2 regions of the Kitasatospora sp. NPDC038210 genome follow, and region 2 is predicted to be linked to the other one. Evidence: predicted binding sites of a transcription regulator. Region 2 holds the regulator's gene; the other holds the start of a gene.
What was found. Region 2 encodes HrcA, which represses chaperone genes, less so after heat shock. Its sites were predicted from a motif close to TTNGCACTCNGNNNNNCNGAGTGCNAA; they were not measured.
Positions count from the first base shown of each region.

Region 1: a site for HrcA is predicted at 1,687-1,713, ahead of groES (co-chaperone GroES). Genes of this name have one in related genera too.

Region 1 covers NZ_JBVJYK010000003.1:417,644-420,821, forward strand. Annotated here, with positions in the region: gene ACZ7KX_RS08435 (polysaccharide deacetylase family protein) at 1-21, shown strand, start outside; gene ACZ7KX_RS08440 (THUMP-like domain-containing protein) at 18-1,199, opposite strand; gene ACZ7KX_RS08445 (hypothetical protein) at 1,294-1,605, opposite strand; gene groES (co-chaperone GroES) at 1,855-2,160, shown strand; gene groL (chaperonin GroEL) at 2,277-3,178, shown strand, end outside.
Region 2 covers NZ_JBVJYK010000012.1:172,136-175,313, forward strand. Annotated here, with positions in the region: gene dnaJ (molecular chaperone DnaJ) at 1-673, opposite strand, end outside; gene hrcA (heat-inducible transcriptional repressor HrcA) at 746-1,780, opposite strand; gene htpX (zinc metalloprotease HtpX) at 2,083-3,003, shown strand; gene pspAB (PspA-associated protein PspAB) at 3,038-3,178, shown strand, end outside.

The sequences.
Region 1 (3,178 bases), on a different contig from region 2:
ATCCAGGCCCCCGCCTCCTAGGCCTCGGAGGCCCGGACCGGCTGCCCCAGCATCATCAGCGGGCCGTGGTCGGTGCGGCTGAGGATCACCGTGACGGTGTTCGGCCCGGAGGGCTTGAGCTGGCGGCGCAGCTCCTCCGGGGTGATCGCCATCCCGCGCTTCTTGATCACCACCGTGCCGACCCCGCGCTCGCGCAGCAGCGCCTTCAGCTTCTTGATGTGGAAGGGCATCACGTCGGTGAGCTCGAAGGCGTGCGCGTACGGGGTGGCGACCAGCTCGTCCGAGGTCAGGTAGGCGATCTTCGGGTCGATCAGCCGGCCGCCGACCTGCTCGGCCACCTCGGCCACCAGGTGCGCCCGGATCACCGCGCCGTCCGGCTCGTACAGGTAGCGCCCGACCGGGCCGGCCGGCGGGTCGGGCAGGTCGCCGCCGGTGAGGCTGTCGCCGTGCGGCAGCAGGGTGGCGCGGTGCGGGCTCGCGGCCCTGGTGCCGAACCAGAGCACCGCCTCCTTGACGTCGCCGTGGTCGGAGACCCACTCGGCCTCGGCGTCCGCCGGGACGGCCTCGTGCGGGATGCCCGGTGCGACCTTCAGCGCCCCGACCGGGGTGCGCCGGCCGGCCTCGATCGCCCAGGAGAGCGGCGGGGCGTACGCCTCGGGGTCGAACACCCGGCCGCGCGAGGTCCGTCGGGCCGGGTCGGTGAACACCGCGTCGTAGCCGGTGACGTCCACCTCGGCGACGTCCGCGCAGCGCACCTCGACCAGCTCGGCCAGGCCCAGCGCGGCGGCGTTCGCGGCGGTGGCGGCGCAGGCCGCCGGGTCCTTGTCGACGGCCAGCACCTCGATGCCCGCCCGGGCCAGCGCCAGCACGTCCCCGCCGATGCCGCAGCACAGGTCCGCCAGCCGCCGTACGCCCAGCTCGGCGAACCGTCGCGCCCGCCACTCGGCCACGCTGCGCCGGGTGGACTGCTCGACCCCGTTGGGCGTGAAGTACATCAGGTCGGCGTCCGTCCCGAACTTCGCGCGCGCCCGCTGCCGCAGCCGCGCCTGCCCGAAGGCTGCCGACACCAGCTCCGCCGGGTGCTCCCGCCGCAGCCGGGTGGCCAGCGCGAGCTCCTCCTCGGGGGTGAACTCGCGCAGCTCGGCGAGCAGGGCCTGGCCCTCGGGGGTCAGCAGGGGCTGGAGGTTCTCGGTGTCCACGGGGTCATTCTCGCCGGTCGGCGCGGCGCCGTGCCCGGGGCGGGCGCGAGCGCGCGGAGCCCGGCTCGGGCCCCGCGGACGGCCGGCGGCGTGCTCATCCGAGGGCGGCCAGGCAGAGCACGACGGGCAGGGCGGCGGGGGCGACCGCGGCGGAGATCGGCAGCAGCCGGTAGTCGGCCCGTTCGCTGAGGACGGCGACGGCGACCGGCACGCCCCAGCCGATGACCAGGGCGCAGAGCGCGCCGTAGGCGACGCAGCCGCCGCTGTCGGAGCCGAAGGCTTCGGCCACCGCGGCGCCCAGCCAGAAGGCGCCGAGCGGGAGGGCGGCCAGTACGGGCAGGAGTGCCACCGCGAGCACGGCGTCCTGCGCGTCGGACGGGCCGAGGCGCACCGGGATGTCGGTCATGGCCCGAGTGTGCCGAGGGCGCCGGCGGTCGCACATGAGTACGGGTACTCATCCCTCGCCGGGGGCCGTCCGGGCGCGCCGTTGGCACTCTGGTTGACTGAGTGCTAACACGGGCCTATGGTCGTCCTTGGCACTCCCCACCGGGGGAGTGCTAATGCGAAGACGTGTGTCTGACCCCCGCGACGGCAGACCCGCAGGCTCGCCCCTACCCGTTAGAAAACCCCGTAATCTCCGAAGGGGAGCTCGGACGTGACCACCAGCAGCAAGGTTGCCATCAAGCCGCTTGAGGACCGCATCGTGGTCCAGCCGCTCGACGCCGAGACGACCACGGCCTCCGGCCTGGTCATCCCGGACACCGCCAAGGAGAAGCCCCAGGAGGGCGTCGTCCTGGCCGTCGGCCCGGGCCGCTTCGAGGACGGCCAGCGTCTGCCGCTCGACGTCGCCGTCGGTGACATCGTCCTGTACTCGAAGTACGGCGGCACCGAGGTGAAGTACCAGGGCGAGGAGTACCTGGTCCTCTCCGCTCGCGACGTTCTCGCGATCATCGAGAAGTAAGTCGTTCCGACCCGCCCCGGATCCGTGTCCCAAGTGACAGGGGCCCGGGGCGTGGTTGTTGGTTCACGTAGTTCGGCGGCCGGTGGGCCGGCCGCAGCCCCGAGGGAATAGGGAACATGGCGAAGATCCTGCAGTTCGACGAGGACGCCCGCCGCTCGCTGGAGCGCGGTGTCAACAAGCTGGCCGACACCGTCAAGGTGACCATCGGCCCCAAGGGCCGCAACGTCGTCATCGACAAGAAGTTCGGCGCCCCGACCATCACCAACGACGGTGTCACCATCGCCCGTGAGGTCGAGCTGGACGACCCGTACGAGAACCTTGGCGCGCAGCTCGTCAAGGAGGTCGCCACCAAGACCAACGACGTCGCGGGTGACGGCACCACCACCGCCACCGTGCTGGCCCAGGCCCTGGTCAACGAGGGTCTGCGCAACGTCGCCGCCGGTGCCGGCCCGGCCGCCCTGAAGAAGGGCATCGACAAGGCCGTCGCCGCCGTCTCCGAGCACCTGCTGTCCGTCGCCCGCGAGATCGAGGGCAAGGACGACGTCGCCGCCGTCGCGTCCCTCTCCGCCCAGGACACCCAGGTCGGCGAGCTGATCGCCGAGGCGATCGACAAGGTCGGCAAGGACGGTGTCATCACCGTCGAGGAGTCGAACACCTTCGGCGTGGAGCTGGACTTCACCGAGGGCATGCAGTTCGACAAGGGCTACCTGTCGCCGTACTTCGTCACCGACGCGGAGCGGCAGGAGGCGGTCCTGGAGGACCCGTACATCCTGATCAACCAGGGCAAGATCTCCTCCATCCAGGAGCTGCTGCCGCTGCTGGAGAAGATCCTGCAGGGCGGTGCCTCCAAGCCGCTGCTGATCATCGCCGAGGACGTCGACGGCGAGGCGCTGTCGACCCTGGTCGTGAACAAGATCCGCGGCACCTTCAACGCCGTCGCCGTCAAGGCCCCGGGCTTCGGTGACCGCCGCAAGGCGATCCTGGGCGACCTGGCCACCCTGACCGGCGGCACGGTCAT
Region 2 (3,178 bases):
CACCGGCCGGGATCTTGACGGTCAGCGTGCGGCGGGCGCGGACCCGGCCGTCGCCGGCGCACTCCGGGCACGGGGTCGGCACGACGGTGCCGAAGCCCTGGCACTGCGGGCAGGGGCGGGAGGTCATGACCTGGCCCAGGAAGGACCGGGTGACCTGGGAGACCTCGCCCTTGCCGCGGCACATGTCACAGGTCTGCGCGGTGGTGCCGGGGGCCGCGCCCTCGCCGCTGCAGGTGGTGCAGGTGACGGCGGTGTCGACCTGGAGTTCCTTGGTGGTGCCGAAGGCGGCCTCCTCCAGGGTGATCTCCAGCCGGATCATGGCGTCCTGGCCGCGGCGGGTGCGCGAGCGCGGGCCGCGCTGGCCGGCCGCGGCGCCGAAGAAGGCGTCCATGATGTCGGAGAAGCCGAAGCCCGCCGCGCCGGCGCCGAAGCCGCCCGCGCCGCCACCGCCGCCCGGGGACAGCGGGTCGCCGCCGAGGTCGTAGACCTGGCGCTTCTGCGGGTCGGAGAGCACCTCGTAGGCGGCGTTGATCTCCTTGAACCGCTCCTGCGTCTTCGGGTCCGGGTTGACGTCCGGGTGCAGTTCGCGTGCCAGGCGCCGGAACGCCTTCTTGATCTCGTCCTGCCCCGCATCCCGTCGGACGCCGAGTACCGCGTAGTAGTCCGTGGCCACCAAATGCTCCGCTTGTTCCGCCTGTAGTAGTGCTGCGACTGGACGCCGTTGGTCGTCCAACGGCGACGTTTGCTACGACTCGGCCAGGATCTGACCCACGTACCGCGCTACCGCCCGCACCGCCCCCATTGTGCCCGGGTAGTCCATCCGGGTCGGACCGATCACACCCAGTTTGGCCACGCTCTCGTCGCCCGAACCGTAACCGACGGACACGACCGAAGTGGAATTCAGCCCTTCGTAGGCGTTCTCCCGCCCGATCCGGACCGTCATCGCGGCGTCGTTGGTCTCACCCAGGAGGCGGAGCAGGATGACCTGCTCCTCCAGGGCCTCCAGCACCGGCTGGATGGTGAGGGGGAAGTCGTGGCCGAAGCGGGTCAGGTTGGCCGTGCCGGCCAGCATGATCCGCTCCTCGTTCTGTTCCGCGAGCGTCTCGAACAGGGTCGCCAGGACCGTGCTGACGGTCGGCCGGTCGGCCGGCTCGAACATCGCCGGGAGCTCCTCCAGCACGCCCGGGACCTCCGGGAGGCGGCGGCCGGCGGCTCCGGCGTTGAGCGCCGTCCGCAGGTCCGCCAGGACGGTCTCGCCGACCGTGCCCGGGCAGTCGACCATCCGCTGCTCGACCCGACCGGTGTTGGTGATCAGCACCAGCATCACCTTGGCCGGGGCCAGCGCCACCAGCTCGATGTGCCGGACGGTCGAGCGCGTCAGCGACGGGTACTGCACCACCGCGACCTGCCGGGTCAGCTGGGCGAGCAGCCGCACGGTGCGCGCGACCACGTCGTCCAGGTCGACCGCGCCGTCCAGGAAGTGCCGGATCGCCCGGCGCTCGGGGGCGCTCATCGGCTTGATCTCGGCGAGCTTGTCGACGAAGAGGCGGTACCCCTTGTCGGTCGGGATGCGGCCGGCGCTGGTGTGCGGCTGGTGGATGTAGCCCTCCTCCTCCAGCGCCGCCATGTCGTTGCGGACGGTCGCCGGCGAGACCCCGAGGTTGTGCCGCTCCACCAGGGCCTTGGAGCCGACCGGCTCCTCGGTGCCCACGTAGTCCTGCACGATCGCGCGGAGCACGGCGAGCTTGCGTTCGTCCAGCTGGCGGACCTCACCGGCCATGGGGCACGCACCTCCGTCTTCGCACGTTGTCCGTCTGTGTCCCTGTGTGTCCCTGTGTGCTGCAGCGGGCCGCTCCGGGAGGCCCCGGCCTTGGCACTCTGAACACACGAGTGCCAAAACCGTACCTGCCAGTGTAAGGCCCGGGTCCTACGGCAGGAACGGCCCGACCGGCGTGATCCTGCCCGCAGTTCCGGGTACGGCCCGCGGGGCCCCGCCCGTTCACGGGCCACCGGCGCGCGGGTGGTGCCCCGGGGCCGTCCGGGTGGGAGCATCGGAAGCGACGGCGAATGGAGGAGCAAGCGATGTCGAGCTCGGGCCAGCACACCCGTTTCGCGCCCGACCGCGGCCTGACCGGCCGCATGGTCGCGACGATGTTCGTGATCGGGCTGCTGTACGTCGGTTTCACCGGCCTGCTGATCGCGCTGCTGCGCGGCGCCTGGCCGCTGATCGTCCTGATCTCCGGCGGGCTGTTCGTGGCCCAGTTCTGGTTCAGCGACAAGATCACCGAACGGGCCATGGGCGCCCACCAGGTGACCCCGGAGGAGTTCCCCCAACTGCACGGCACGATCGACCGGCTCTGCGCCCTGGCCGACATGCCCAAACCGCGCGTGGCGGTCGCCGACAACGACATGCCCAACGCCTTCGCCACCGGCCGCAACCCGCAGAACGCGGTGGTCTGCGTGACCACCGGCCTGCTGCGCCGGCTGGAGCCGGAGGAGCTGGAGGGCGTCCTCGCGCACGAGCTGTCGCACGTCGCGCACCGGGACGTCGCGGTGATGACGATCGCCGGCTTCCTCGGCGTGCTCGCCGGCGCGATGACCCGGATCGCCGTGTACGGCGGGTTCATGGGCGGCGGGCGCAACAACAACGACCAGAACGCGGCCATCGTGGCCCTGATCATCCCGCTGGTCTCGATGCTCGTCTACGCGATCAGCTTCCTGCTCACCCGGCTGCTGTCCCGCTACCGCGAGCTGGCGGCCGACCGCGCCGCCGCGCAGCTCACCGGCCGGCCCAGCGCGCTCGCCTCGGCCCTGACCAAGGTGACGGGGCAGATCGCGGCCATCCCCAGCAAGGACCTGCGCCAGGCTCAGCCGTACAACGCCTTCTACTTCGCCCCCGCGCTGAGCGCCCGGGAGGCCGCCACGCAGCTGTTCTCCACCCACCCGTCGTTGGAGAAGCGGCTGGCGCAGCTGGCGAAGATCACCGAGCAGCTGGGCCGCTGAGCCCGCGCCCGCCGTTCGACACGAGAGGACCGCCGTGGGAAGTCTGGACGCCCTGTTCGGCCGCACCAAGCCCGTCAAGCCCGACCTCGACCAGCTGTTCGGCGTGCCGTCCGCGGCGCTGACCCTGGAGGCCGGCGCCGGGTTCACCCCCACCGGGCTCGGCTCGGTCTGCTTC